Regions from separate parts of the Chryseobacterium sp. MIQD13 genome, predicted to be linked through region 2. Evidence: riboswitches for the same ligand, from Rfam matches in the RefSeq annotation. Region 2 holds a riboswitch; each other region holds the start of a gene.
The links. A riboswitch is a leader RNA that binds a small molecule or an ion and turns the genes downstream of it on or off. The one in region 2 is predicted to bind cobalamin.
Positions count from the first base shown of each region.

Region 1: it holds a riboswitch for cobalamin, as region 2 does, so the genes downstream of both, ACQWU4_RS05365 (acyl-CoA thioesterase) here and metE (5-methyltetrahydropteroyltriglutamate--homocysteine S-methyltransferase) in region 2, are expected to answer to the same signal.
Region 3: it holds a riboswitch for cobalamin, as region 2 does, so the genes downstream of both, ACQWU4_RS08260 (TonB-dependent receptor plug domain-containing protein) here and metE (5-methyltetrahydropteroyltriglutamate--homocysteine S-methyltransferase) in region 2, are expected to answer to the same signal.

Region 1 covers NZ_JBNWAF010000001.1:1,130,133-1,141,002, forward strand. The annotation lists gene ACQWU4_RS05355 (endonuclease MutS2) at 1-722, shown strand, start outside; gene ACQWU4_RS05360 (hypothetical protein) at 977-1,774, shown strand; cobalamin riboswitch at 1,827-2,005, shown strand; gene ACQWU4_RS05365 (acyl-CoA thioesterase) at 2,122-2,505, shown strand; gene ACQWU4_RS05370 (HD domain-containing protein) at 2,579-3,169, opposite strand; gene ACQWU4_RS05375 (XAC2610-related protein) at 3,172-3,855, opposite strand; gene ACQWU4_RS05380 (PadR family transcriptional regulator) at 4,158-4,487, shown strand; gene ACQWU4_RS05385 (PspC domain-containing protein) at 4,499-6,214, shown strand; gene ACQWU4_RS05390 (1-acyl-sn-glycerol-3-phosphate acyltransferase) at 6,525-7,127, shown strand; gene ACQWU4_RS05395 (PaaI family thioesterase) at 7,185-7,616, shown strand; gene ACQWU4_RS05400 (chorismate-binding protein) at 7,811-8,773, shown strand; gene ACQWU4_RS05405 (hypothetical protein) at 9,017-9,211, opposite strand; gene ACQWU4_RS05410 (MarC family protein) at 9,217-9,819, opposite strand; gene ACQWU4_RS05415 (BatD family protein) at 9,864-10,870, opposite strand, start outside.
Region 2 covers NZ_JBNWAF010000001.1:593,641-604,510, forward strand. The annotation lists gene ACQWU4_RS02865 (hypothetical protein) at 1-157, shown strand, start outside; gene ACQWU4_RS02870 (DUF2306 domain-containing protein) at 159-818, shown strand; gene ACQWU4_RS02875 (hypothetical protein) at 1,045-1,599, shown strand; cobalamin riboswitch at 1,734-1,919, shown strand; gene ACQWU4_RS02880 (hypothetical protein) at 1,944-2,078, opposite strand; gene metE (5-methyltetrahydropteroyltriglutamate--homocysteine S-methyltransferase) at 2,103-4,442, shown strand; gene ACQWU4_RS02890 (hypothetical protein) at 4,834-5,334, shown strand; gene ACQWU4_RS02895 (KTSC domain-containing protein) at 5,461-5,907, shown strand; gene ACQWU4_RS02900 (hypothetical protein) at 5,992-6,369, shown strand; gene ACQWU4_RS02905 (efflux RND transporter permease subunit) at 6,531-9,716, opposite strand; gene ACQWU4_RS02910 (efflux RND transporter periplasmic adaptor subunit) at 9,724-10,785, opposite strand; gene ACQWU4_RS02915 (TolC family protein) at 10,795-10,870, opposite strand, start outside.
Region 3 covers NZ_JBNWAF010000002.1:236,521-247,390, reverse strand. The annotation lists gene ACQWU4_RS08275 (MbnP family protein) at 197-1,024, shown strand; gene ACQWU4_RS08270 (cytochrome-c peroxidase) at 1,017-2,060, shown strand; gene ACQWU4_RS08265 (transporter) at 2,057-3,016, shown strand; cobalamin riboswitch at 3,196-3,380, shown strand; gene ACQWU4_RS08260 (TonB-dependent receptor plug domain-containing protein) at 3,490-5,520, shown strand; gene ACQWU4_RS08255 (YncE family protein) at 5,517-6,650, shown strand; gene ACQWU4_RS08250 (cell surface protein) at 6,662-7,870, shown strand; gene ACQWU4_RS08245 (DUF5074 domain-containing protein) at 7,906-10,185, shown strand; gene ACQWU4_RS08240 (T9SS type A sorting domain-containing protein) at 10,311-10,870, opposite strand, start outside.

The DNA of each region.
Region 1 (10,870 bases), 540 kb from region 2:
ATGAGGAAACCCTTGAACCGATGTATAAACTGGAGGTGGGACAGGCAGGAAGTTCATTCACTTTCGAGGTTGCAGAGAAGAACAAAATCCCAAGATTCATTATTCATGCGGCAAAAAAGAAGGTAGAACACGATATCGTCAATCTGGATAAAACGATTGTAAAACTTCAGCAGGAAAAATTTGAGGTTGAAAAACTGAAAACCGATCTTGCAGAAAGAAAAGAATCTGTGGAAGACAAACGTGATAACCTGCAGAAGCTGAATGACCAGTTACAGCAAAAGCTTTTCAATTTCCAGAAACTGTATGAAGAAGAACACCGTAAGCTTCAGTTCGGAAATAAGATTGAAACGTTTATCGACAGTTATGTAAAAGGCAAATCGAGAAAAGATGTTGTAAAAGATTTTGTAAAGATTCTTGAACAGGAAAAATTCAGAAAAATAGGAGCTGATAAAGATGAATCGAAACGCCTTCAGGTTGTTAAGAGAAAAATTACGCAGCAGCTTAAAAAGGAAGAAGTAATCGAAAAGATTGCAGAAACCAATGAGAAACTGGAAGAAAAGCGTAAAACCGACCGTGCTGTCTGGATGAAAGAGGGACAGCGTGTCCGTATTCCGGGAAGTACGAGTGTAGGAACAATTGAAAAAATTTCCAAAAATAAAGTGATCGTGAATTACGGTACTTTTAAGACAACGATTAATGCAGATGATCTTGAAAGGATTTGATGTGAAGATATGACAATCCGATAATTGTTGGCTGGAAATTATACAACTTTTAAATTAAATATAAAAAATAGCGCTGATTTTTTCAGTGCTATTTTATTTTGATTATCATTAAGCATACTGATAAAATCCAGCTGTATTTGAGTACAAGATAAACTTTTAGGGAAATATTGATAATTTTAATTAAATACAGTCCTATTTTACTGATCAGAAAAAGCATTTAATTTATATATTTGAAGGATCAAAAATTTCATAAAATGATTTCCATAAACAAAGCATTGTACCTCTCCGCTTTCAGTTTTTTTTCTCTTGCATTTGTTAAGGGACAGAATAAAGTTCCTTTCGGTGTTGTAAAGGCTGAAGAAGGCTACGCCAATGTACGTGTTCACAAGGATGACTACAGAAAAATCGTGGATAAGATCCGGATGCGCAAGGGTGATGTATTTGTTTATGTAAAGCCTGCTCCGGGAGAAACGGAATGGGTATGGATCAAATATCCTGAAAAACAGGATGATGAAAAACCTTTCGTAAGATACGAGAATCTTGAAAAAGAAGGAATGGTGAATAAAGGACGTATTGCTTTCATAGACCAGCTCCCTCAGTTCACTCCTTCAAAATCCAAGAACGGAAAGTCACTTATTTTTACAGATAACAGCAATCCTAAAATACCCACTGCCCAAAGAACCAAAGTGGTTATTGATGTTTATCCTTCCAACGCGGGCTACAGAAAGCAGGAGAAAGATGCAAACGGAAATATTCTTAGCATAGATAAAATAAAACCGTGGGGAATCAAGGATGCACTTCCTGAAGGTATGACGGAAATTAAGTCTATCAGAGTTCAACAGCCCGGAAGAGGCTCTGTTTTTGTAAGGGAAGCTATTAAAAATATGTTCCAGCCTACGATGGATTTCAATAACATCGGAGTAACTGCTCTTGATAATGACCATATCTATCTTTATATGATCAACGGTTCGGGTGAAAACAGGTACACCACTCTATGGACCATCAAGGAAGGTAAGGTAATGAGCCAGATTATTTACAATAGTCCGGAATAATTGCCTTTTTATGCTGTAATATTCTTATTTTTGCACTGAAAAAGTTTAACGCTAATTCATCACAGAAACTGGTTCTGCATAACGCAGATTAAAAGGGAACCGTGTGAAAATCACGGACTGTCGCGCAACTGTAAGTAACTGAAGTCTTTATCAAAGATCCACTGTGCAGCGCACGGGAAGGGGATAAAAGATGTTACAAGTCAGGAGACCTGCCTATTTCTTTAAACAAGAAACTTTCGCGATTTGAAGTTTATTGATCTGATGGACTGCTTCAGGAATTCCTATGGTTCCTGTTATTGTTCTGTTATTTTAATAGTATTTCATTTCGCATTAATTAATAATGAAATATGACTACAGAAGAAAGAATTGCAGCATCCGAAACCAGAATTTTTAAAGCGGTTTTCCCGAACACCACCAATCATTATGATACTCTTTTCGGAGGCACTGCCATGCAGCTGATGGATGAAGTTGCTTTTATAACAGCAACCCGTTTTGCAAGAAAAAGAGTGGTAACCGTAAGCAGCGATAAGATCGATTTCAAGAAACCTATTCCTGCCGGAACAATTGTAGAACTGATCGGAAAGGTTTCCTATGTGGGAAACACCAGTATGAAGGTGAATGTGGAAATCTATACGGAGCAAATGTACTCTTATGAAAGAGAAAGAGCTATTGTAGGTGATTTTACATTTGTGGCAATTGATGAATTTAAAAAGCCAATCAGGATTATGTAAATAAAAATAGGTTTCGGGCGGCCTGCGGCCGCCCGAAACCTATTTTACCATTGCTTTTCACAATAGAATATATTTATCTCGTTACTTTTTCAGTATCCAGGCTTCTCTTCAGCAACATTTCAAAGGCTTCTCCCATCTCATCCGACGCTCTCGTAATAGCATTTTCCAGCATATTTCTGATTTGCTTTTCAGTAACTCCGGCTTCCGTCCAGCTTTTTCCTGAGGTATGAGAGTTTAGGATAAATGGCATAATACGGTCAATAGAGCAGGCAAAAATAGCATCCGGAGTTTTTTCTTCCTCGAATTCAAGCCACAGATTAAAAAATTCTGTCTTTAAAGGTTCGTCCAGAATTCCAAAAATTTTCTGTGCTGACACTTTTTCTCTTTCAAATTTCCCTACCATTGCTTTTTCATCAAAAAGAAAGGTATCCCCCGCTTCTATTTCCACCAAGTCATGAATGGAAAGCATTCTTATTACTCTTAAAAGATCAATATCTGCACGGTTTTTAGCGTATGGATAAAGGATCTGTGCAAGAATAATGATCTGCCATGAGTGTTCAGCAGTATTTTCCCTTCTGGAATCATCAGCATTGTAGTTTCTTCTCTGTACATTTTTCAGGGCATCAACTGCCAGGATAAAATCTATTTCCTTCTGTATCTTCATTGTTAATCTTTATAATATTCGTTAATTGGATAGGTTTTAATGTTTTTTATCCATTTATCATCGATAAATTCTTTTTTGGTCACTTTTACTGTTTCACCGCCTGTTGCATCTTCTTCCAGCTCATATACTTTAAACAATCCCCGTTGCGGAACCACCGTATATTCTGTTGTAAGATGCCAGCAGCAACCTGATTTTGAATAGGTAATCAATCTTTTCCTCTCGGAATCTGTATTGAACATTCCCAGATTGTCGTGAGCCAGAGCTGTTAATTCATCACTCACGACAAATTGTTTTTTGGTGATATTAAATACATAAACATCGTAAGAAGGTCCTCCATATCCACTTTCATTTCCGTTTCTGATGGCAATATCTTCTGTTCCGTCAAAATTAAAATCATCAAAAATCAATGGGCTTTGTTCATTATATAATTGAATAATGTTTGCAGTAGGCTTTTGGTCTTCGTTCAGATAAAAGTTCAGATTATCTGAAGTTAAGGTCTGGATCTTTTTGGAAGTCTTTTTATCAAGCAATTCAACAGTTGATTTTCCACTGCATTCATTATTTTCGCAGGTCTCTACATTGATTTTCACATCGTAATTCGTTGAAGCATCTTTTAATTCAAACTGATTTTGAGCGAAATAAAAGTTTCCGAAAAGGATAATTGGGAGTAATATTTTTTGATTCATCTTAAAAGGTGTTTTGATTTTAAAATAATTTCACTGAATTCTTTCTATAAAATCTGATTCAAAAGTACAAAAATTTAAAATTTTGAACCTGATTTTAGTATAAACTCATTCAAGGCTAAATTTTGATTGAAAATTATTATTCTGATTATCAGTTATTTAAATTAAATATTTAAATAATTTCACTACTTTGTATTGCATAATACCATTTTATTTACATATCTTTGTAATGTAAAATCAGAATAGGTTCATCTAGCTAGGAACATAATTCTGAAAATATAACTAATTAACAAAACTTATTAAAGATGAATACTGAAAATACCAAAGCGCAAATGCGTAAAGGAATTCTGGAATTCTGTATTTTAAGTCTCATCAATCATCGTGAAATGTATGTTTCCGACCTTATCGATGAACTTAAAAAAGGAAAACTGGATGTAGTGGAAGGAACCCTCTATCCTCTCCTTACAAGACTGAAAAACGGCGAGTTCCTTTCCTACAGATGGGAAGAATCTACAGGAGGACCCCCAAGAAAATATTACCAGATTACAGAAAAAGGAAAGCTTTTCTTGGATGAACTTCAAAATACCTGGGCAGAGCTGACAGCGTCAGTAAACCAAATCACTCAAAAAATTTAAAAAACAAAGCTATGAACAAGACACTCTCAATAGGACTCGCAGGTTTTTCTTTTACCATAGAAGAACACGCATATATAAAGCTCAGCGATTACCTGAATGCCCTGAGAAGCTCACTGGATGCTTCAGAAGAGGAAGAGGTAATGCATGATATAGAAATAAGAATGGTAGAAATCTTCAGAGATTCTTTAGGAAAACGTGAAGTGATTAACGATACAGACGTAGAAAAAGTAATCGCACAGATCGGAACTCCTGAAAAGATCGAAGAGCAGGAAGAAGCCTATTTTTCTGAGAAAAACAGTAAAAAAACAGCTCAGTCAGGAGCAGAATATACAGATAAAAAGCAACTGTTCCGTGATCCTGAAAGACAAAAGATTGCAGGAGTATGTGCAGGACTTGCCCACTATGTAGGAATGGATATTACTGCCATGAGAGCTATCTGGGTAATTACTTTCCTGATCATGATTCCGGCTGCCGGAAGTGCTGTAGTGATTATATTTCTATACCTGATCTTATGGATCGTTTTACCGAAAGCACAAACTGCTACAGATTTCCTGAAAATGAAGGGAAAGCCTATGAACTTCGACAATCTTAAGAATGAGTCTAATAAATTGGTTCAATTTGCCAACGAATCTACTCAGAGGGTCGGAGAAATGTACAACGAATCAAAGCCTTACATCAACAATGCAGGCAGCGGGGTATGGAATATTCTGAAATACTTTATAGGAGGAATCTTTGTACTAATGGCTATCGGAAGCATCATCGGGGTATTTGTGATCCTTGGATTATTCGGGCTGGATGCAGATTTTCCAGGGGCTAATGAGATGAGATTCTATATGGATGAAAACGGCCTGGATAAAGTATTGGTAGCAATGATGGTGATCGGAAGTTTAATTCCGGCAATTATCTTCAGCTTACTGAGCATCAGAATATTTTCACCAAAAACTAAACTTAGAAATATCGGATGGGTAATCGGAGGACTGTTCCTTCTGCTGTTAGGACTTGGAACTTATTTTGGAGTAAGTATGGCTAAGAAAAACCTGATCTACAAAGGAAGTAAGGAGGATACGGAAAATGTTGCTATCAACACTACATCAGACACGCTTTATGTAGATATGAAGCAGGTGAATATTCCTCAGAATTTTACAGCTTATGATGATGATATCTATTCTGACAAAAAATCAGTCTACAAAGAAGATTACATCTATGTGGAAGTATCAAGAAAGCCTGAAGTAAAAACACCTTACCTGATCATTAAAAAAGAAGGAAACGGCTATAACGTTCCGGTTCAGATCAACGTTCCTGTGGAAATAGTAGGTAATAAAGTAATGCTTCCTAACTACATCAAGTATCCGTATGAGCACAGATTCAGACATTACAGAGTAGATTATGAGCTTGTAATTCCTCAGAATACAGTAGTGATCCCGCTGAAAAAAGACAGAATGGATTTTGACGGAGATTTAAACGGAGACGGCATCGATGATGATGATCAGGAACAGGATGAAAACGGTAAAATCAGAATAGAAAAGAATAAAATTTCTGTAAACGGTTCTACAATAGAATACAACTCTGATGACAAAGACAGCATTATCATCAACGGGAAAAAAGTTCCGAATTCCCAGGCCGATCAGGTAATTGATTCTATGAAATCCACCATCAAAAAGATGAACAAAAACGTAGATATCAAAATCAAAGACGGAAAAGACGAAATTTCCATAAAAACTAAATAATTAACTTCAGAGAGTGCAGAAGGTGTGAATGGATGGCAACCGTTTGAAATTCACACTCTTCTTCTCTCAGACAACAGAAAAAAATCATTATTTAGTTCATTATGTAAAAAAAATGTTATACATTCGTGTAGTTAAAAAATAATTAACCAAATCATTAAAAAACACCTTAACCATGGTACAAGTTGCATTAGAAATTGTAATGAAGATCGTAGATTTAATCAGCGGTTTGTTTTAAGAGCGATAATATTTCAATATATTTGTAAAGTATAACCCATTTGGTTATACTTTTTTGTTTTTAATCTAAAGATTTATGAAAAAACTGATAGGTAAACTGATGTTAAAGATGCTCGGCTGGAAAGTTATTCTGCAGGGCGATGCAAAAAGTCTGAACCGATGTATCCTTGTGGTAGCACCGCATACCCATAACATGGAATATCTGTTGGGAAATCTTGCCTACTGGTCTTTAGAAAAACCACTGAAAATCATCATCAAAGATGCCCATACAAAGGCATGGTATGGAAGTGTTGTAAAAGGACTCGGCGGCATTGGAATTGACAGAAGCCAGAAAAATGACCTGGTTAATTTCGTGGCCAGACAGTTTGAAAAAGAAGACTTCAGCCTTGTTATCACACCCGAAGGAACCAGAAGCTGGGTTCCGAAATGGAGAAAAGGATTTTATCATATGGCATTAGCGGCAAAAGTCCCAATTGTTCTGGCAGCAGGTGATTTCAAAAGAAATATTGTGTATTTAGGTTATACCATACCTTATGAAAGAATTGCTTCAGTTCCCTTTTCCGAGATCATGGAAGAAATCCAGGATTACTATGTAAAATATGACATTGTTCCAAAAATTCCTGCAAACTGGAATCCAAATATCATGGGAACCGGCAGCGAAGAAGAAGTTAAAAGTTAACAAAACTACTTTGCTCAATCGATTATCATTCATCAATTATCATTTATCACTTATAAAATGAAAGATCATACCAAAGAAGAGCTCCTTGTATTCTTAAACTCCTGGGGAAATGGGGTAACATTAGCAAAAACACTGGAAATACAATTCATCGATATTGACGTTGAAAATGAAACACTGACAGCTACAATGCCGGTACAGCCAAAAGTACACCAGCCTTTCGGGATTCTTCACGGAGGAGCAAGCTGTGTGCTGGCAGAAACTTTAGGGTCAAGCCTGTCCAATATTTTCATCGATGGTAATAAATATTATGGTGTAGGAACGAATATCAATTCCAATCATCTTAAAAGTAAAAAAGACGGGATTGTAACGGCTACTGCCCGTTTCATCAGAAAAGGAAAGACAATGCATGTTTCCGAAATTGAGATCAGGGATGAAAAAGGAGTGCTCATCAACCATACAACGATGACGAACAATATTATTCTGAAATAATTCAAAATATCAATAAAAATAAAGACTCAAATTTCTTTGAGTCTTTTTCTATTTTCCGGGAAACTTTTCATTAAAAAACAGGTCTTTAAATTTTGACATTTTTAAGACTAATAATACCTTTGCTGAAAGGAAAATCACTTTGCTAATTTCTATTGTATTTCCGGGTGATAATTTCCAAAACCGATCCACAGCTCATGATTTATTTCAAACTTCCTTTCGACGAAACTTTATATTCAACTGATCAGAAACAAAACGGGGAATCCGTCAGTTTTCACTCTTTTGATTTATTGAGGCAGATCAGTTTTGAAGGCAGTATCGTCAACGCTTCTGAGCAGTTTGAGCAGTCCATCATCACCAGCGAAGCCTTGCTGAAAGATGAAAGCTTTTTCAATGCAGAAACCAAGGAAGAATATATTGATAAGCTGTATCGGGTTATTGATATCATTAAAGATAACCATCTTCCAAAACTGGTATATTCAAGAAGGAATATTTTCCGGGAGTTTGGGCAAATAGATTTTAAAGAAAGTTTTAAAAAACTATGTGCAGCCTATCCCAATGCATTCAGGTATATTTTTAACAATGGACAAAATGCCTGGATGGGAGCTTTTTCAGAAACCCTGGGAAAATTCAATAAAACCACTCATGAGTTTGAAACCATGAGCCTTGCAGGAACACTTCCCGTATCTGAAGAATGGACGGAAAAAGAAATTGAAGAACAGAAACCGGTGACTTTCTATATTCAGGATACTCTTAAAAACTATTCAGAGAATATAGAAGTATCGGAGACATATGATCATATTTCAGGGAACATCAAACATTTGAGAACAGATTTCAAGGCTCATATTCAGCCTGAAGAACTGGACAACTTAATTAATGACCTCCATCCTACTCCTGCAGTATGTGGTATTCCGAAGGATTTCTGTCAAAAGACTATTCAGGAGCTTGAAAAATTCCCACGTGAACTGTATTCCGGCTTTATTAAAGTAGAAACGGACGAAAGTGTAATGTATTTTGTCAATCTGCGATGTGCAAAGCTTTACAAAGATTCAGTACATGTATTCGTAGGCGGCGGCATTACAGCCCAGAGCAGTCCGGAAAAGGAATGGAGGGAAACAGAGCTGAAATCGGAAGCTATTTTAAAAAATCTGGTTTTTTAGGGTCATGGCGGCTTCGAGTGCCTCAGTCACTCACAACTTTTTCCCCTTTATTTTCTATTTCTAAACCATACTAATTGGTAAAGTAATTTTACACATAATTACGGTTTGATTGAGAAAGCTCTCGAAACTACATCAAACAACTACATATGAAGTTATTGTAGGTTTCTGAAACCTTAGCTACATATACAAAAAACCTCTTTCCTGGGAAAGAGGTTTTACTATAGACAATAATGTAATTTTAAATTATTTCTTCGCTCCGATTCTGCTCCATGTATCCAGTACAAAAAGTAAAATCAGACCAAGAACTGCTGAAGCAATAGAAAATACAAACTTCAGGTTATCTTCTGATAAAAGATCCGTCTGCCAGTCCAATGCATAAAGATTGATGGCAATGAAAACGATAAACACAACTAGAAATACTTTATAAAACTTCTGCATGATTCTTAAAAATTAATATAGTTTTGCACCAATTGGGCAAAGTTAGCGGTGAATAATTTTATTGAAATCGCCAAAAGGATAATCCCGAAAACCTTCTGAAGAATAGACAGGGTAGCCTCCCCCATTTTGTTTTCCAGCCACTTCGCCGATTTCAGCACCAAATATACGAAAATTGTATTGAGAACAATTCCTAAAATAATATTAATATCATGAAATTCAGCTCTAAGGGATAAAGTTGTCGTCAAAGTTCCCGCTCCCGCAACCAGCGGAAATGCAATAGGAACAATGGATGCAGCCTTTGCTTCGGTTGTTTTATTGATCTCAATACCCAGAATCATTTCAATGGCTATGATAAAAATCACAAAAGCTCCTGCAATAGCAAAGGAATTGACATCTACTCCGATAAGTTTAAGAATCTTATTTCCTACGAAAAGAAAAACAATCATGATCGCTCCGGCAGTAATAGAGGCTTTCCCAGCTTCTATCTGTCCGAACTTCTGCTGAAGACCTACCACAATAGGGACAGAACCGATAATATCGATTACAGCAAAAAGAACCATAAAGCAGGTAACGATTTCTTTAATAGAAAAATCATTGAGTATTTCCATCTCTTTGTAATTAAAAATTTCGCAAAAATATGAAAAAAAATTGATTATTTGATAATCCGTGAATACAAATTAACAACTGCTTTTAAAAGCTCGTCCATCCCTTCTGCCGATTTCAGAGGTGAGTACTTCTCCATTTGAATTCTCTGTGACAGATTTCTATATTCTTCGGCAACGGAAGATCCTTTATAACTTTCCAAAAATGCTTTGAAATCCTGTGAAGAGCTTTGGAAATACTGCTTTCTAACATCAGCATCCATCTCTTCCAGGGTTTCAAAAAACTTTTGATAATCTCCATTATCTTTAAGATTTTCCAAATAGCTGAAATAATCGTTGATATCCGTTTTCAGTGTCTCTCTGATCTGCTTTTCTGTTTCAGCTACAGAGCCAAGCGGCTTCGGAGATGCGGTTTCTTTAACTAACGCTCGTCTTTTTTGCCATGTCTTGAATAACAGATACATAATAAACAACCCGACAAGAATAGAAATATTGGTTAAAAGAATATTCCAGTGGAATTTACTTTTTTCCTTTACTTTAAACGTTGTTGTCTTCAGAACAGGCGTATCAACCGTTTCCAGAAGTGTATTGGTATATTCATTTACCTTTTCAACCGTTGTACGGGACTCAAGGATCTGGTCATGGGAAAATGCATTAAGGGCAAGGGTTTTCTGGCCAAGATCTACATATTCGCGACTTGCAGGATCAAAGAATGCAAACTGCTCGGTCTGAATTGAAATAGCCCCTGCTTTTTTAGGTATGATAACATAATTAGCAGAAATCTCTCCTTTCATTCCAGTAGTTCCGGGAGCCACTTTGGAGGTAACTTTAGGGGCAAAAACCTCATAGTCGGGGGATGAAATGATCTTCGGAAGGTGCATATCCGGAAGATTTCCCTCTCCTGAAACTTTTACAATAACGTTGATTGGTTTTTCAACCTCTATCTTATCTTTTGATGCGTTATAAACGTTCACATTGAAATTGCCTACTGCATTTTTAAAATGCTCAGGCGATCCTTCAGGAAGTTTTTTTACATTAAGTTTTATCTTATTCGAAA
Region 2 (10,870 bases):
AACTGATATTTTAAAGATTAAAGAATCTGATAAAAAAATCATTTTTACTTTTGATACGGATTCATTAGTGTTGAAGCCCGGAAATGAAGACATGATCATTAGAAACAATAATGTGAAATATGTATATGACCATCAATCATTAAAACTATATCAATAAGGTGCCAATCAAGATCATAAGGATATTGGCTGTCATTGCAGTTTTAATTTTCAGCATTCTGATGCTGAAGACCATTTCCCAATATACAGGTTTTGATAAAAATGTAGGCTTCCTTATGTTTAAACAGAAAGTGGTCAGCAATCCCTACTGGATGGCATTTTTTTACATTCATATTTTTTCAATCATACTTTGCCTTCTGGCTGGGCTGACCCAATTTTCCAGTAGATTTTTAACTGAGAATAAGAAATTGCATCGGTTGATAGGAAGAGTTTATGTTTACAATATCCTCATCATTAATGTTCCGGCATGCTTTGTACTCGGATTATTTTCGAATGGCGGAATGCTCGGGATTACAGGATTTCTGCTGCAGGATATTATTTGGGCATACTTTACGCTTGCTGCAGTTCTTTTCATTAAAAAGGGAAAAGTTTCTGAACATAAAAAATATATGATCTTAAGTTATGCAGTTACAGTTACAGCCATTACTTTCAGGATCATTAAAAACCTGTTTTATCAGGAAAATCTTTATGATTATGAACTGTTTTATGGATTGAATGTCTGGGCTTCCCTGATCATTAATCTATCTGTAGCCTATTTCATCATCAGAAATCAAAAAGTATTACCGTTCAAAACTTACGTTCATCATAAAAATAACAAATGAGATGAACAATAAAAGTGCGTATGAAGCAATAAAGATCAATCCGTTCCAGATCGTTGCATGCTGAGATTTTGCTGTCCATCGGTTAAAAAAACGCATAACCAGGTAAGCTAAGCCCATAATTATCAGCAAAATAAAAGCAAGAAAAAGCAGTTCCATAGATATTAATTTATATCAAAACTATTACTTTAAAATTAAAAAACAATAACCTGGCAAATATTTATAAAAAATGATCATTCCTGAAAAGCTGAAAGCTATATTATCAAATTCATATATCCGGGTTTTAATGCTATTGATTCCTTTCTACTGTTTTGAAGGTTTCCTTTTAAAACCTTTCATCAGAGAACATTATCTGAAAACAGATTTGGATGCTTTTAAGATTGATTCGTGGAAATATATATTCATGATTACAGCCGTTATAGCCATTGTTATAATTATCCTTTCAAAAGCTAAAAAAATTTCCCAGATCATTATTGTCATTATACTTTCTACAATTTTAACTTTCAGTTTAAAATCATTAATATCCAATATATTATTGTTCATTAATTATCATACTGAGATCTCTCAGACAGTTCAGACTTATGAAATAATTAGCCACAAAAAAGCAATGGTTTTCTGGCTTAATGCAGGAAAAAATAACTCTATCTATGAAGATGGTGAAATACATCTAATTGATAAAAAAAGAAAAACAAAAGACTTAAAATCTATTTTTGAATATAAAACAGGTGATACCGTAAAAGTTAAGTTAAAAAAAGGGATTTTTAATGTAAATTATCTTAATTAGGCAGATATAAACTTTATTTAATCTAAGTTCAAAAATTTAATTTTTAACAATTAAAGCCTCCGCCTGTTTTTTCAGGCACTGCTTTTTGTAAACAAATATTCCCTACATTTGTTCTGAAAATAGTTCTTTAACATACTTCATCAAACAGAAGAGGTTTTACATAACGTAGATTAATAGGGAATCGTGTGAGAATCACGAGCTGTCGCGCAACTGTAAGTAACACACCAAAAGTTTTTATCCGTGAATATCCACTGCCAAAAGCGGGAAGGATGATAAAAGCCGTTACAAGTCAGGAGACCTGCCTATTCTGAATTGACAATGCTTTCGCGGTCTGAAGCTTCAGGTCATACAGATGATACTTTTTTGAACGTCCTTTTCGTTACAGGGAAAATTACGTCCTCATTGTATCCATTTATATCCTCAAAATTCTTTTCCGTCAGCATTGCGAAGCATTCTAAAAGAGCTTTTAAAATCATCATTGTTTAATTTAAAAGTTTAAGAACATGCAAACGCACATTCTTGGCAGCCCGCGTATTGGCCGCCACAGAGAACTCAAAAAAGCCTGCGAGCAGTATTGGTCAGGCAAAGCATCATTAAATGAACTTCTGGAAACCGGAAAAAACATCAGTCTGCAAAACTGGAAAATGCAGCAGGAAGCAGGAATCGATCTTATTCCCTGTAATGATTTTTCCTATTATGATCAGGTTTTGGATATGACTCTGACTGTAGGAGTTATTCCTGAACGTTACAAGGAAATTGCATCAAGATCATCCAATTCTGAGCTTGATTTGTATTTTGCAATGGCCAGAGGCTATCAGAAAGAAGATCTCGACATTACCGCTATGGAAATGACAAAATGGTTTGATACCAATTACCATTACATTGTCCCTGAATTTCAGAAAAACCAGCAGTTCAGATTGTTTTCAAAAAAAATCATCAGTGAATTCATCAGCGCAAAACAAGCTGGAATAAAAGCAAAACCTGTTATCATCGGCCCTTTGACTTACCTTTTACTGGGTAAAGAAAAGGAAGACGGTTTTGATAAACTGGAACTTATTGAAAATCTGCTTCCAGTATATATTGAAATTTTAAAAGAACTTGAAAATCATGGTGCCACATGGATTCAGTTTGATGAACCGTTTTTAGCTCTGGATCTTACCGAAAAAGCAAAAGAAATTTATCAATCGGTTTATACCGAAATCAGAAACCAATTCCCGGATCTTAAATTGATCATCGCAACTTATTTTGAAGGCTTAAAGGACAATCTTTCGTTAGCGGTTTCGCTTCCTGTAGATATTCTGCATATAGATCTTGTACGTTGTCCTGAACAATTGGATGAAGTCTTAAATACCATCCCTGAAACACTGAGCCTTTCATTAGGAATTGTAGACGGAAGAAATATCTGGAAAAATGATTTTGAAAAATCTTTGGGCTTCATAGAAAAAGCAGTGAATTCTATTGGTTCGGAAAGGGTTTTCATTGCTCCGTCATGTTCTCTCCTCCACTCGCCTTTCGATCTTGATCTGGAAACCAATGAGAATACATTATCTCCTGAAATCAAGCAATGGATGGCCTTTGCCAAACAAAAAGTATATGAAATTACTGCCTTAAAAAAGCTGGCTTCCGGAAATGCAGATTATCAGGCTTTACAGCAATATGCAGAAAATAAAAAAGCTCTTGATAACCGAAAAATCTCTGCATTGATTCACAATCAGGAAGTAAAAAACCGCGCAGATGTAACCACTGAAGATGATGCTCAAAGAAACAGCCCATTTAATATCAGAAAAGAAGATCAGCAGAAAGTTCTTCAGCTTCCTCTTTTTCCAACTACAACTATTGGTTCATTTCCTCAGACCAAAGAAGTAAGAACCTGGCGGTCAAAATTCAAAAAAGGAGAACTGACCGCCGAGCAATATGATAGTCTGCTTAAAAAAGAAACAGAAAGAACCATCCGCTGGCAGGAAGAAATCGGAATAGATGTACTGGTTCACGGAGAATTTGAGCGTAATGATATGGTGGAATATTTCGGAGAGCAGCTCTCAGGATTCGCTTTTACTCAAAATGGCTGGGTTCAGAGCTATGGAAGCCGATGTGTAAAACCTCCGGTGATTTATGGTGATGTTCACAGACCTCATCCGATGACGGTTTATTGGTCTGAATATGCTCAATCTTTAACTCAAAAATGGGTAAAAGGAATGCTTACAGGTCCGGTAACGATCCTGCAGTGGTCTTTTGTCCGCGATGATCAGCCCCGTTCTCTAACCTGCAAACAGATTGCATTGGCTATCCGCGATGAGGTGAATGATCTGGAAAAAGCAGGAATCAGGATTATCCAAATTGATGAACCCGCTATCAGAGAAGGACTTCCGCTCAGAAGATCCGAATGGCAGGAATATCTGAAATGGGCTGTAGAAGCTTTCAGGATCTCAGCTTCCGGTGTAGAGGATTCAACCCAAATTCATACGCACATGTGTTATTCTGAATTTAATGATATCATCCAGAATATTGCCGATATGGACGCCGATGTGATTACTATAGAATGCTCCAGAAGTCAGATGGAACTGCTGCAGGCTTTTGCAGATTTCAAATACCCGAATGAGATCGGTCCGGGAGTTTATGACATCCATTCCCCGAGGGTTCCTTCAAAAGAGGAAATGATCTTTTTGCTGAAAAAAGCACAAGCTGTTATTCCGGCACAGCAGCTTTGGGTGAATCCTGACTGTGGTTTGAAAACACGCCACTGGGATGAAACGGAGAAGGCGCTGATTGCAATGGTAGAAGCCTCAAAAGAAGCAGCTGCAGCTTATGTAACTCAGGAAAAGCTTAAAAACCATTGGTTATAGACTCAATACTATAGATCCCAACTTTTTGTTGGGATTTTCTTTCCGGTTAATATTTATCCGAAGACAAATTCCCCAAATAAAAAATAACCGTATTTTGATTCCAATATTAATATTCACAATCAGTATAAAAGCCGGAATAAAGTAAAAATGATTACTGAAAGATCCATATCAGAAATAAAGAAATTTATAATATATTTCGTAAATTAGTATCAATAAGTAAAGTAATTATTTTATCCAAAATGAAGGCAATTATAAAATATTCATCTTTTAAAGAGCTAAAATCCAATGAGCATGATCTACTGGATAAGGAGTCTGTGGATAAAAAACATAAGAAATTCGAAAAATTCATTAAATCCATCCAAAAAACTCCACCTAAAAGCAGCTAATCTATATGGAAGATGATTTCAAAATAAGTCTGGTGTCCGTCTGTGAAATTTTCGAAAAGCATGCTGTACAGTATATGATTATAGGCGGAACAGCTGTTGCTTATTATGGTCATTACAGACCTTCCACCAATATGGATGGTACCATTTCCGGGAAACCTGATATTGATATCTGGTATAATCCGACTTATGAAAATTATTTCAGGTTGATTAACGCAATTGAAAGTCTCGGAAAAGATGTCACAAAATACAGAGCAGAAAGTAGCCCAAATCCAAAAAAATCATTTTTTAAACTGGAATTACCTGATTTTACTTTAGATCTTCTTCCAGGAACCCGTTCTGCAATAACTTACTCAAAAGCTAGTCTCAGAAAGGAAGTTATACAGCTGGATGGCGTAAATATCAACTTTATCAGTCTGGACGATCTGATAGAAGATAAAAAATCAAGTGGACGAAAAAAAGATATTGAAGACATCAATGAACTCAGGAATTTAAATGATCCTGATTAAAAAGAATACATGTTTGGTATCTTTTCCATAACATTTCCATAGCATCAAATAAATTAATAATGAATAACTTACAGTTTTTCAAATTAAATTCCCTAATTTTGCACCCCGAAATAAAGGATCATCATTATGAAAAAATTAGGCGAATACAGAAAACTTCTCGAGGTTGACAAAAATGTTACATTGAAGGAGTTAAAAACAATTTACAGGAATACGATGAAAGATTCTCATCCTGATAAATTTGCAAATGATGAAGCAGGTAAACTGGAAGCAGAAGAAAAAAGCAAATCTGTAATTGAAGCCTATCACTTTTTGGTGAGCATCAACCCTGAAACACAGGAAAAATATAAAGAGGAATATACTGAAACGATAACAAAATCTAATATTCAGGATTTTTATCTTGAAAAAGCAATTTTAACGGTTCAGCATCTGAACGGAAAAATGTATGAATACATCGGGGTTCCGAGAAACACTTATATAAAAATGGTTAATTCTGATTCTCCGAGCCGTTTTGCAAGAAGACATATTTACGGAAATTTTACCTACAGAAAATCTGGTGAGGCAATGGCAGATTAATTCTCTCCACATATAAAATACAAAAGCTTTCGGTACATTCCGGAAGCTTTTGTATTTTTATTTTAACTTAAAAATGAAAATAACATGAAACTTTTTCTGCTCTTATTTTTTAATTCAGCTCTATTATTTGGGCAACTTAATAATGAAGAACAAAACCGGATAAAACTTAAAAATTACAGTCACCTGGACAGTATAAATGTGTATTCAAGTAATTATCCCACCAAACTCATTGAAGGTTCTGGATTTATAAAAGATAAAAAGAACAAAACTATTGGCACCATAGGTTATAGTATTCAAATTACAAAAGATACCAATGATAAGATTATCCGGGTTTTAAAATCTGAATCCACTCATTATGAAAAGTATAATAAAAAACCTCAAAAAAGTATAATCAGTATAACTACAATTTATTTTAATGAATTTCAGGAACCTGATTTGGCAAAAATACATCAAATACATTGATATCAAATTCATTAGTAACAAGCAAAACCAAACTTTTTAATTTTAAGGATGATAATATGAACTCTCCTGAATTTAGAAAAGTCAAAGAAGTATTAAAAGTTATAAAATAAAAACCGTATCAAAAGTGATACGGTTTTTCGGTTAATTAAGGTTAAAATATTTTAGTCTACGTGCTTAGGAGTATATCCGTCTTCACTTAGTTCTTTGTGTACATAATCTGCTTTCATTTCAGCTTCATAGTCTACTTTTTCATGTTTACCCATTCTTCTTAGAATAGAATCAAACAGAGAGTACACTACAGGTACGATAATCAAGGTAAGGAATAGAGACGATGTCAGACCACCAATAACTACCCATGCAAGACCTTTGTTCATCTCTGCTCCTGCTCCGGTTGCCAATGCGATCGGTAACATACCGAAGATCATCGCAATCGTAGTCATCAGAATCGGACGAAGACGGGCGTGGTTAGCCTGAACCAGTGCATCATGTGTATTCGCTCCTGCGGCTTTTCTTGCATTCGTAAAGTCGACAATCAAAATCGCGTTTTTCGCAACAAGACCAATCAACATGATCATACCCAACATCGTGAAAATGTTCAAAGAGTTGGCAGTTAAAGCAAGGATTACCATTACCCCGATCATTGCCAAAGGAATTGAGAACAATACCACAAACGGATATACAAAACTGTCATACAATGAAACCATTACCAGGTATACCAATACGATAGCTGCCAATAAAGCAATTCCTAACGTACCGAAACCTTCCTGCTGGTTTTCCATATCTCCACTCCAGATGTAATCTACTCCTACAGGTTTATTTTTACTGTCCATGAATTGGTTAGCCCATTCATTTGCCACGTCACCTACAGGTCTACCAACAGCTTTAGCTCTTACTTTTACAGAAGGAGATTTATCTCTACGTTCAAGCAAACTTGGTCCTGAACCCATTTTCACGTCTGCAAACTGGCTAAGACGGATCTGTTGTCCCTGAGGGTTTGTAAACATTAAGTTCTTAACATCATCAATAGACTGTCTGTTTGCATCCCCAAAACGGATATTAATGTCGTATTCATATTCTCCTGCTCTGAATTTTCCGTCTGTATTTCCGTTGAATGCAGTCTGCATCGTTTGTCCTACACTTGAAAGATTCAGACCTAAAGAAGCCATTTTATCTCTGTCAATATTCACCTGAACCTCCGGATTACCTGTATCCGTAGATAATTCAGCATCTACTGCTCCAGGAACTTTTTTCAATAATTCTAAAATTCTTGTCGCTTCTTTTACCGCTGTTGCGTTATCCGGAGCGGTTACCACCATTTCGATCGGAGCATTTTCTGCCCCCATAATACCGATTGGAGCGGTTTTGAATTCAACTCCTGTGAATTTCTCTTCTAAAGCTCTTTTTACTTTTGCAGCTTTGATGTTGGTACTTTCAGAACGTTCAGACTTATCTGTTAAGTTTACCTGAACCTCAGACTGGTATGTTGTTGCCTGAGCTCCACCAAAACCTGTAGACTGCTGCCCTACTGTTGTGATCAGATCAACAACATCTTTATCGTTTCTTAAGAACTTCTCAACGTCCAATGTTAACTGGTTAGTCTTTTCAACGGTAGCATCTTTTGATAATTCCATCTGAACAAGGAACTGACCTCGGTCAATTGGCGGGAAGAATTCTCCTCCGATAAAACCGAAAGCTACTAACATGAACGAAGCAATCAGGATAACAAAAGTTATAATAACAGTAGATATTCTTCTTAAAGTGGATTTCAGACACCATTCAAGGATTCCTGTAATCCAATGCGTGAATTTATCAATTAAACCTTCAAACCAAAGGATAAATTTCTGGAACCAGTTTTTACCTGTTAAATGCTCAAGCTTACCGAATCTTGATGATAACCAAGGAATGATGGTAAAGGAAGCCAATAGTGACAACATCGTCGCAATAACTACGGTGACGCAGAACTGGGCAAGGATATTGGCCACAAGACCTGAACTCATCGCAATCGGTAAGAATACCACCACAATTACCAGCGTAATCGCTGCAACGGTAAACCCAATCTCGGAAGCTCCGTCATAAGCCGCTCTGATCTTACTTTTACCCATCTCCATATGACGGTAAATGTTTTCAAGTACCACAATCGCGTCATCCACAAGGATACCTACCACAAGTGACAGACCCAATAAACTCATCAAATTCAAGGTATATCCCATCAGGTTCATTCCGATAAATGTTGCAATCAATGAAGCCGGAATAGAAACCATTACAATAAATGCGTTTCTGATACTGTGAAGGAATAATAACATCACAATTGCCACAAGGATAATTGCCAGGAATAAGTCGAAAATAACGTGGTTCGCAGATTCAAGGGTAAAGTCTGTAGTATCATTTACCACTTTTACCTTTATTCCCTGAACTTTATAAGCTGCTTCTACTGTTGCAATTGTTTTCTGAACACTTTCAGATACGGCAACTGCATTGGCATCAGACTGTTTTTTAACCTGCATCAAAATTGTAGGAAACTGGTTGAATCTTGCTACTTTTTCAGCATCTTTCTGTGAGTCAAAAACTGTTGCAATATCAGATAAACGTACCTGAGCTCCATTTTTATTGGAAACCACAAGGTTGTTCATTTCCTGAGTAGACTTATATTTTCCTGATAATCTGATGGTAGATTTTGAAGTTCTTGTCTTCAAGCTACCTGTCGGGAAATCAAGGTTGGATGAAAGAATTGCCTGCTGTACGTCTGAAATTGAAAGTCCGTAACCCTGCAGTTTTTTCTCATCAAGATTCACCTGAATCTCTCTCTCCTGTCCACCTACAAGGTCAACCTGCGCAACACCGTTTACACGGGAGAAAATAGGTTCAATTTTTTTATCTAAAAGGTCATAAAGATCCTTACTGTTCAGCTTATCAGATGAAACACTCATCGTGATAATCGGTAAATCGTCCAAAGAGAATTTGTTCAGGGATGGTGCGTCCACATCATCCGGAAGGTCTGCCAGGATTGCATTTACCTTTCTCTGAGCATCATTCAAAGCGTAGTCTACATCTGCTCCGTCATTCAGCTGAACCATGATTACGGATAAACTTTCGTATGAAGAGGATTCTACTTTCTTTACGTTTTCCAGGGAACCAACGGCATCTTCGATCTTTCGGGTAACGGAAGTTTCCACCTCTGCAGGCGAAGCTCCGGGATACACCGTAGAAATCGTTACCATGTTGGTTTCAAACTTCGGAATCAATTCGTACCCCATCATGGTGTAACTCAAGATCCCACCCAAGGTAAGTATCGTAAATAATACGATAACCAGCGAGGGTCTTTTAATGGATATTTCTGCTAACTTCATATTCCTTCTACTTTATGATATTCACTTTAGAACCATTATCTAAGTTGATCTGTCCGCTTGTTACTACCTGCTCTCCTCCATTCAATCCGCTTAGTACCTGAACTTTATCTCCATATACTTTTCCAACGGTTACTTTGATAAGTTTAGCAGCACCATTCTGAACAACAAACAGCTGACCTGAACTTACTCCATTTACGAATGCTTCTGCAGGAACCGTCAACATATTCTGAGTTTCTGCTCCGTTGTTTGTTTTGAATAAAGCTGTAGCATACATACCCGCTTTTAGGTTTCCTCTGTTCTGAACTTCAATTTCAACAGGGAAATTTAAAGAAGCATCACTTTTCGGAGCAATAAATGTAATTCTACCTGAGAAAGAATCTTCAGGCAATACATTCACATTAATCGGAACTTCCTGACCCAGCTGAATTCTTCCGATCTGGCTTTCGTCTACTAAAACAGATAGTTTTAAACTGTTGATATTAACAATTTCAAACATAGAGCTTCCTACTGAAACTACTGTTCCCGGCTCTACCATTTTTTTGTTGATGGTTCCGCTAATCCCTGCACGGATGCTGGTATCATTAACTCTTACCCCCTGAGCTCTTACAGCTGCCTGTGCATTTTTCAACTGCAATCTTGAGTTGTCTACCTGCTGTTTTGTAACACCTCCTGTTTTAAAGGCATTTTCGTAACGCTGATTATCAACAATTGCATTTTGAAGATTATTCTGAGCCTGGGTTATATCAACTTCAATAGCATCTCTTTTAATAGTTGCTAAAGTCTGACCCGCAGAAACTCTTGATCCTTCTTTTACCAGAACATTTACGATACGTCCTGCAATTTCAGAAGACTGATTCATTTCCTGCTTTGGAAGGAAAGTTCCGTTGGCTGAGTAATCTGTATCAATATTTTCTCTTGCTACGGTTACAACGTTTACATTAATTTTATCTACCTGCTTGGCAACTTCTTTTACTTCCTGTGTCTGTTTCTCTTTGTTACCTGCAATCTTGTATGCCGCCAGACCAATAAGTACAGCTGCTACGATGATATATATTAAAGTTTTTTTCATTTTAGTTTATTATAAGTTTTGTAGTGTGTTTAGTTCTCCTTTAGCTTTGATCAGCTTGATCTCGGCCTGCTTGTAATCCAGCAAT
Region 3 (10,870 bases), on a different contig from region 2:
ACCACAAAGAGAAGTTTATATAGTATGAAAATCAAAGATTTTCAAAAACTTATGTGCTCTTCTATTCAGTTTTCCAATACACTTTAAATAACTAAAGTGTAAAAGAACTTTTGCGCCTTTTGTGGTTTAAAAAAATTGAATGTTCACTCATTCAAAAGAATCTCTATTTCAAAAAATTCAACTTAAAAAATCAAAAATGAAAATTTATAAATTTTTATCATTATTCTTTATTGCCTTTACTTTACTCACTTTATCATCTTGTCAAAGCAGCGATGATGCCGATCCGCAGGATACTTCCACAGGGAATCTTCAGATCAAATTCGAGAATGGGTTTAATAATCTTGGTGATATTGTTTTAAATCAAACAGTACAGACTTCTACCGCAGGGCAGAAACATAATTTTTCCACCCTTAAATACGTAATCAGCAATATTACACTGATCGACGAAAGCGGAAACGAATTCAAATACAATGAAAATAATCCTGATAAAGGAGCTTTTATCATAGACCAGGCAGATGCAGTAGCCGGAATTGTCTACGTTGACCTGAACGGAGTCCCTAAAAATAATTACAAAAAAATGAAATTCGGACTTGGGATCAGCCAGAAAGCGTACTTGCTCGGACAGGACGGTCAGGCAGAATTCTGGACCAAAGCAAAAACTAAAGGGATGTCATGGTCCTGGGCAGCAGGCTATGTTTTTGTGAAACTGGAAGGGAAATATGGCAACAGTACGGCAGATACAAACTTTATGAATCATACCGGAAATATGGGAAATGTAGCAGCCAATAACACACCGGATCTTTACCGGGAAATTACGTTGAATTTGCCGACGACAGCCAGAGTGACTTCGCAGGTAAAACCTTCAGTTCATATTCTTGCCGATCTCAACCAGTTTTTAAGCGGCGGTAAAACACTTTCCCTTACAGCGGAAAATAATATGATGATGGGATCAAGTCCTCATTTGGCAGATGTTACGGATAACCTGACTAAAATGTTTAAAGTAGATCATGTTCACAATGATTAAAATTTTATCCAAAATAGTATTGGCTATACTTTTTCTGAATTGTGTATCCTGTTCTGATGAGGTGATCCGGCCACTCGAAAAAGATGAAGCCTATCCGTTGCAGTTTCCTTCCTATTTCCCTGAAATGACTTTCAATTCATCCGGAAATCCGGTTACCAAAAACGGAGTGGAATTAGGACGAAAATTATTTTACGAAGGAAAACTTTCCAGAAATAATACAATATCATGCGGTTTCTGTCATATTCAGGAAAACGCTTTTACCCATCACGGTCATACAGTAAGTCATGGTGTAGACGATAGAATAGGAATCCGGAATGCACCGCCTGTCCAGAATATGGCTTTTCTGAAAAGATATATGTGGGACGGTGTGATCCATAATCTGAATGAGCAGCCTATCAGCCCGATTACAGATGAAAACGAAATGGATAGTTCCATGCCTGAAGTGATATCAAAACTGAAGGAAGACCAAAAGTATAAAAAGCTTTTCATGGCCGCATACGGAGATGAAAATATTACCGGAGAAAGGGTTCTGAAAGCCCTGTCACAGTTTATGGCAAGCATGATCTCTGCTGATTCGAAATATGACAGGTTCAGGCAGGGAAGAGAAATTCTTACTTCTGAAGAAAATCAGGGAAAGAGTTTATTTCAGCAGAAATGTGCTTCCTGCCACAGCGGAGAATTATTTACTGATGAAAGCTTCAGAAATACCGGAATGTATTACAATACGCAATTCAAAGATGCAGGACGTTACCGTGTAACGCTTGATCAGAATGACTGGATGAAATTCCGCGTTCCGAGCCTTAGAAACATAGAATATACTGCTCCCTATATGCACGACGGAAGATTTTACACGCTGGAAGCTGTTCTTAATTTCTATTCGGATAATGTAGAGGATAATCCCAACCTTGATCCGCAGCTTAAACAGAACGGACATATAGGAATTGCAATGAATGCTCAGGAAAAGCAGTTTATCATTGCCTTTTTGAAAACCTTGTCTGATAAAAGCTTTATTTCCAATCCAAAATTTGCAGAATGAACATTACTATAAACTTTAAAAGAATAATTTTTATAATCAGTCTGGCTTTCTCATTTGTTTGTCAGGCTGCAATAATTAACGACAGTATTGATATTTCTGATGATATTAACAGAAATATCCTTGATGACTGTGATGCCTGTGGCTGTGCGGCAGGAAACGGCTCCTCCGGTTTTGAATCTTTGCTGAATCCGCAATTTATCGGGATTAAGTATTTTGCCCAGCATTATAGAGCAAAAGAAAACCTTTTTGTAAAAGATCTCACACAGGATCAGTATTTCAATACCATGCAGATTTGGGGAAAAATCCCTTTGACTGAAAAACTGAGTGTATATGCCAGTCTGCCTTTTCATTTTCACGAAAAGAAAACCATGCAGGGAGATATCAACATCAATGGTATCGGAGATTTAAATCTGATGGGAATCTACAGGATCATTAATTCCAAAGATAATTTTCATCAGCTTAATGGTGGTCTGGGGATAAAAGTTCCTTTGGGGAAATTTGATGAAAAAGGAATTTCCGGGGTCAATCCAAGTTTTCAGCTCGGAACGGGCAGTTGGGATTATCAGGCAGTTTTAAACTATAAATTTCAGAAGAATAAGCTGGCTTTACTGATCAATACAGATTATACAGTGAAAACAGAAAATAAAAAGCATTACCATTTTGGAAACCAATGGAATTATGCGGCAACAGGATTTTATCAGATTACAGGAAATGAAAAAGCCATTTTATCTGCGAAGGCAGGACTTCAAGGCGAAGTGTATGACAAAAACAGGCAGTTTAATGAAGCACTACCCAATACAGCAGGAAGTGCTTTATACGGGAAGCTGGGTTTTGAAGCTTCCTATAAAAAATTTAGTCTCGGTGGTGAAGTGATGCTTCCTGCGTATTCCAATCTGGCGGGAGGAGATATTGAAGCGAAATCTAGATTCAGTATTTTTCTGAATTTTGGGATTTGATGAGGAATGATGGTTTCGAGAGCCTCAGCCACCAAAAGTGGTTGATTCAATCTTAAACATACTATTATTCTATCCTTAATGATGGGTTCTGAAACTGGTGGCTGAGGCTCCCGAAGCCGCCGGTTTTTATTGCTGAAAATTAAATTATTATGTCTTGTATTGCATCTGTCAATAATTTTCTATCTTTGCCGCAATCTGGTGCGCTGTAAAAAGCACTTAAAAGGGAATCCGGTGAAAATCCGGAACAGACCCGCTGCTGTAAGCTCCACATCAAAGTTTTTGAAGATTATATCCACTGTTTTTTAATGGGAAGGATTTCAAAAACGGAGTAAGTCAGAAGACCTGCCGGAGGATAAACGTTTGATGCTTTCGTGGAATAAAGCTTAGGACAACAATGATTCTGTGCAGTGACAGCTGTGCTTTGTCGTTGCTATCTTATATCCATTAGCGTCTGCATTATTCCAAATGAGCTAATGGTCAGAAAACTTACTGTTTCACGGTTTCAAAAAGGGGTTATCACATTATTTGTGGCAGCATCTCAAATTTTGTTTTCGCAATCCGGAGATACGATCCGGGAGAAAACAATTCTTCCCATCCGGATTTATAAAAAAGATTTTAAAGAAATTCTTCCGGCTCAGATACTTTCCGGTGAGCAGCTTGAAAGGCTGAACAGCCAGTCTGTGGCTGATGCTTTACGGTATTTTTCAGGAGTACAGATCAAAGATTATGGTGGAATGGGCGGACTGAAAACGGTGAATATCCGGAGTATGGGAAGCCAGCATGTTGGGGTTTTCTACGACGGTATTCAATTGGGGAATGTTCAGAACGGAATCGTGGATCTTGGAAAATTCTCCCTAGATGATATTGAGGCTGTTTCTTTATACAACGGCCAGAAAAGTGAGATCTTCCAGCCTGCAAAAGATTTCGGCTCTTCGGGATCTATTTATCTTCAGCCTAAAATACCTGTTTTTAAAGAAGATCAGAAAACGAACTTAACGGTTAAATTAAAATTAGGGTCGATAAGTTTATTCAATCCTTCATTCCGCCTGGAACAGAAGATCTCTGATAAAGTTTCGGCAAGTTTCAGTTCGGAGTTTGTACAAAGTGACGGATTGTATAAGTATAAATATGAGAAAAAGAATTCTGACGGATCTGTTGCGAATGATACGATTGCCAGAAGGTATGATTCCTATATCCGTGCTAAACGTTTTGAAACCAGTTTTAACGGAACCATAAATGAAGGAAGCTGGAGTGTACGCGGATACGGCTATATTTCAGACCGAGGAATTCCTACTGCTGTTGTTAATAATGATTTCGGACCGAAAGGCCAGCAAATGCTGGATGAAAATTATTTTGTTCAGGCCAGCTTCAGAAAAAAACTGTTTCCGAAATTTGAAACCCAGGTCAAAGCCAAATTTGGCTATGACTATACCAGATTTCTAGATACAGTTAATGTTGCGACAACGGTTTTGCCAATAGATAATTCTTACATACAGAGAGAACTTTATTTTTCCACATCAAATATTTATTCCATCAATAAGAACTGGGATGTAAGCGGGAGTTTTGACTTTCAGTACAATAATCTTGATGCTAGCCTGAGGGATTTTTCATATCCCACCCGCCATACCTCACTGCTTTCTTTTGCTACTACTTATCAATGGAACAGGTTTAAGTTTTTAGGGAGTATTTTGGGAACATTTGTTCATGAAAATGTAAAAATGAATGCCAAATCTCCGGACAAAACCGAATGGACACCTTCTGCTTTCCTGAATTACCAGCCGTCCGAATCCAAAGATTTTACACTAAGAGCTTTTTACAAAAGAGTTTTCAGGATGCCTACTTTCAACGACCTCTACTACACAATGATCGGAAACGTGATGCTGAAACCTGAGTATACGAATCAGTATGATATTGGATTTACCTATCAGAAACTCTATGACCACAAAGTTTTTAAAGGAATTTATGTGAAAGTGGACGGATATTATAATGAAGTGGAGAATAAGATTGTAGCTGTTCCTACTACCAATCTTTTCAGATGGATGATGACCAATCTGGGTAATGTAAAGATCATCGGGACAGATGTTAATATCCAGGCTGAATTTGATATCAGTAAAGTTAAACTAAAACCCCTCGTGAGCTATACTTATCAGCGGGCCGGAGATTATACCGATAAAAAAGAAGACTATTACGGAGATCAGATTCCTTATGTGCCGTGGCATGCTCTCACCTTTACGCTGATGACAGATTATAAAGACTGGAGTTTCAACTATAGTTTTATGTATACCGGAGAACGTTATGATGCCCAGCTGAATAATATCCGGGCCAATTATCTGCAGCCGTGGTATACTCATGATTTATCTATCCAGAAAAAATTCAATTGGCATTCACACCAGCTTAAGGCAGGTTTTGAGGTCAACAATGTACTGGATCAATACTATGACGTGGTAAGGAATTATCCTATGCCCGGAAGAAATTTTAAACTCATTGTAAGCTTTACATTATGAAAAAACTGAACTTTTGCCTGCTGGCTTTTGCATTGCTATTCCTGTTTTCCTGCCGGACGGATGATTATGTTGTTCCTTCCGAAAAAGATGAGGTAAGTACAGGGGAAGATACTCCGATTAAAGGATTCTATCTTTTAAATGAAGGAAATATGGGCAGCAACAAATGTACGCTCGATTATTTCGATTACGCAACAGGAACCTACCACAAGAATATTTATGCAGAAATAAATCCAAGTGTGGTAAAAGAGTTGGGAGATGTGGGGAATGACATTATGATTTATGGAAGTAAAATGTATGTAGTGGTTAATGTTTCCAATAAAATAGAAGTATTGGACGCCAAAACTGCAAAACGCATCAAAACGATACAGCTGCAAAACTGCCGTTACATGTCTTTCAAAGGAAATAAAATATATGCAAGCAGCTACGCCGGCCCCGTTGAGCTGAATCCAAATTCTCCACCGGGAAAAGTAGTTGAAATTGATACCACCTCACTTAGCATTGAAAGGCAGGTCGTGGTAGGATATCAGCCTGAAGAAATGGAAATTATCGGAGATCAGCTTTTTGTAGCAAATTCCGGAGGATATATGTTCCCTAACTATGACAGAACTGTTTCTGTTATTGACCTGAACACTTTTACACAAACAAAAAAAATTGACGTCGCGATTAATCTTCATCGTCTGCAGAAAGATAATTACGGAGATCTGTATGTCAGCTCCAGGGGAGATTATTACAATATTCCGTCCAGTCTGTTTCTTGTAGATGCAGCAACAGGAACTGTGAAAAAAGATTTTCATGTTGCTGTAAGCGGAATGACGATTGTGAATGATAAGCTGTATTACTATGGAAATGAATTTAATTACAATACCCATTCCTACGTCAAGACCTTCGGAATTATAGATGTCAAGACCGAGCAGGTTATTGCTACTAAAATTATTGACCAGCAGTATGCAGATGAGATCAAGGCACCTTATGGAATTGCTGTAAATCCTTATACAGAGGATATTTACCTTACAGATGCCAGAAATTATGTGACTACCGGATATGTATACTGTTTTGATAAAACCGGAAAATTTAAGTGGAAGACTGAAGGTGGAAATATCCCCGCCCATTTTACTTTTTTATATAAATAATCAGAAAAAGAATGGAAAGAAAAACAATACAAATTGTAAAGACAGTGCTTTTTTCTTCGGTTTTGCTGGCAATGGCAGCCTGTAAAAGCGACACTGAAGAAGTTGCGGAAGAAGTAATATTTCCTGCAGAAGTTCTTAAAGAATCCTATACGATCGACAGGCTGAAGCTATTGAATATAGATCCGAAAATTGAAGGCAAGCTGACGTGGAGTATTAAGGATTCCATTATTTCCGATCAGCAGCAGCTGGATTTTGTAAGTGTCTACACCAAAACTTATCCTTTAGCCCTGAAAGTTGAAGTAAAGGGAGTTGTGAAGGTTTATCAATCACAGATTATAGTAAATAAAGAGCAGACACCTTACAGTAAATATATTAAGGATGTTTTTGAATTCCGTCCTGCTGTCGGGCAGTTTATCAATGAAGTTCCGGAATATGTTAGTGGAAATACCGAGGCAAGCATGCTCCAAAAAGCAAAAGAGTCTTTAATAGGAGGGAATTCTACTATGATTACGTTGGGAGGTTTCGGAGGATATGTTTCCTTCGGCTTTGATCATACGATTCCGAATCTTGAAGGAAGGGATTTCAAAATCCTGGGTAATGCATTCTGGGGAAATAATGCAGCCACAACAAGATCAGGTTCCTGCGAACCCGGAATTATTATGGTAGCCTATGATAAAAATAAAAACGGCAAGCCGGACGAAGATGAATGGTATGAGATTGCCGGCAGCGAATATTTTAAAAATTCAACTACAAAAAATTATAGCATAACTTATTTCAAACCCAATGAAAACAAGCCCCCCGTTCCCGGAAGTGAGTTTTGGCAGACTGATGTGGAGTACATCAAATGGCAGGATGATTTTGGGAATTCTGGATTTAAAACTAAAAACACCTTCCATGCACAAAGCTATTATCCTTTATGGTTTCAGAATGCTTCTTACAGCCTGACAGGAACCAGACTTAAAGATAATTTTTACGACCAGAGCGGAACGGGGACTTATTGGGTGGGAACGTCTTATGACTATGGCTATGCAGACAATGCACCGAATAATGATGAAGCTTCCAATATTGATATTTCCTGGGCTGTAGATAAAAACGGGAAATATGTAAAGCTTCCGGGTATCGATTTTATTAAGGTATATACGGGAGTCAATCAGGAAGCCGGCTGGCTTGGGGAAGTTTCTACAGAAGTGGCAGGCGCTTATGATCTGCACTTTAATTAAAATACGGACTACAAAATTTAATAAATATATTCAAAATGAAAAAGTTTTACCTTTTTACGGTACTGTTTCTGTTTGCGTTCTTTGCCAATGCACAGGTAAGAGTACAGGGTGTACCCAGGAATGATATTCAGGGGACGAGCAGCAATCAGCTGAACGCTACAGTAACGACCAACATCAGTTTTTCTGATATCCAGTATTGGGTTGGAAGCGGGACAAACCAAGCGGCTTTCGTTGTACAGTGGAACGACAGTAAAAATCCTGATGCTTTGGTATGGGGATTCAGATGGAACGGTAATGCTACGGGGGAAGATATGCTGAAAGCCATTGCGCAGGCGGATCACAGATTTTTCACATTGCTTTATCCCGGAACACAGTTCGGAACAGCTATTGGAGGTCTGGGTTTTGACCTGAACGGACAGAATAGTAATGCACTTTACAAAAATGGAAATACAACCTATCCTCTTTATCCTGTGAGCGGTATCGTAAATACAGCAGCCTATGATTTTGATGATTATACTGCGGCAGATACCGGTGATCATTGGGGATCAGGATGGTATAACAGCTACTGGTCTTATTGGGTGAAGGATCCTTCGGATGCTGATTTTGGATATTCCGGGGTAGGGGCTTCTTCCCGCGTGCTTCAGAACGGTTCATGGGATGTATGGAACTTTAATCCGGGAATGAATTCTTTCCCTATTTCTTCTACATTAACTCCAGTGTCATCTTATGTAGCTTCTACTAATTTTACTACAGGTTACTTTATGGTGAATGAAGAATGGTTCGGGCATACGAACGGTTCTGTAAATTTTATCGATAATAATGGTCAGGTTAACTACCGTGTATACAGTAATGCTAATAATAACCAGGCTTTTGGCGCAACAACGCAGTATGGAACAATCTATGGGGATAAATTTTATTTTGTCTCAAAGCAGGCAGCAGATGGAGGAGATACTCAATATACACCGGGAGGAAGGCTTGTTGTTGCCAATGCACAGACAATGCAGAAAATTGCAGGTTTTAACAATATAGGAGGTGGTGACGGAAGATCTTTTGTAGGTGTTAATGAAAACAAAGGGTATATCGGAGCTTCTAACGGAGTTTATGTATTTGATATTGCCAATTTACAGGTTGGAAGCTTAATTGCCGGAACTGGCGGAGGCGGTCAATACGCGGGGCAAATCGGAAATATGATCCGTTCTTCTAAATATGTATTTGCAGTAAAACAGTCTGCGGGGATTTTAGTAATTGATCCGGCTACCGATACTCTGATTAATACGGTACCGGGAGCTTTTCATTCTGTTGTTCAGGCAAAAGACGGAAGTATCTGGGCTATTCAGGATCAGAAATTAGTGAATATAAATCCAACGACTTTTGCAACAACTGTTTATAATATTCCAACAACTAAGTATCTGGGTTCTTGGGGAGCATGGAATGCGGGAAGTTTTTCAGCGAGCAGTAAGCAGAATGTTTTATATTGGATTAATTCCATTAACAGTTTCAGCTCAGGGACACAAATTGTGAAATTTGATGTAACGACGAAAGCGTTCAATGAAAGTTTTGCAACAATTCCGGGCCAGACAGGAACTTACAAACAGATTCCTTACGGTGCAGGTCTTCGTGTCAATCCAACCACCGATGAGCTGATTCTCAATACTACGGAAAGCGGTTATGGAGCACACTACCAGAAAAACTGGATTCATACTTTTAATACCAGCGGAACTCTTACGAATACGAAAATACTTAATGATTATTACTGGTTCCCGGCTTTGGCTGTATTCCCGGATAATACACTTCCGATTGTAAGCAGTACTTTCCCGTCACAGGTTAACCTGGGGTCTGTATCTACAATTGATCTGAAGACAATAGTTTCTGATGAGGATAATCTTTCATCGGCAATTGTAAAATCAATTAAATCGAATTCAAATCCAGCAGTTGTTTCTGCAATAATCAATGCTAATGATGAACTTGTATTGACTCCGGTTGCTTCAGGGACGTCTGAGATTAAGATCAGCTTTAATTCAAACGGAAAGGTTGTTGAAAAAGTACTTACTGTCAACAGTACAACTTCTACTTTAGCCACTGCAGAAGTGAAGAAAATTGAATTCAGTATCTATCCGAATCCGGTTACCGATATTCTTACTATTAAAACTCAGGAGAAAATCTTAAATGTTTCTGTTTACGATGCTTCCGGTAAAATGATTAATACACAGCTTAACAATGGTCAGATTAATGTAAGTATGCTTCCAAATGGAATGTATATTCTGAAGGCTGTAACTGACAAGGCAGTGTACCAGCAGAAATTGATCAAGAAATAGTTTTCACAGTCTATTTTTATTTCAATGGATCGGCGGCCCTTCGGGCCGCCGATTTTTTATTACATTATCAGATAAAATAATTCCGGCGGGCTGAAAGCCCGCCGGAACCTTATTCCTCAAGTATTTTAATTGGTAATCCTAATTTTACGTGAATATACCTTTTTATCTTTTGTTTCTATTGTCAGAATATAAATTCCTTCCGGTTGTGGTGAAGACATTTCGAAAGTTTTAGATTTCAGGATAGACCTGTGTATCTCTTTTCCTGAAGCATTTCTTAACGTAACTTCAGATCCTTCTAACGGAACATTACCTCCCAGAGTGATCTGTCCGTTTTTACTGTATGCCAGAATGTTGGCAAGAGGATCCTGATAAGCGTAATAGATTCTGAATCCGCCGCCAAGGCTTAATACACCACCACTCAGTCTTATTTTAACTGCATTATATGAGCTGGCAGGAATAAGCTCAATAGTTGCTCTGGTAGGATTATCTGCAAGCTTCAGTAAATTACCGGTTATCATTTGGCTGTCATTATTGGCTGTTGTTCCACTCAGTGTTTCTATATATACGCCGCTTAAAAGCTGAACTGTCAGAGGAATGTCATTAGTGCCGATACCGATTACTAATTTGGTGTTGATCCTCACTTCAGGGAATCTCAAGGTCTGTTCAACACCTCCTAATAAAACGG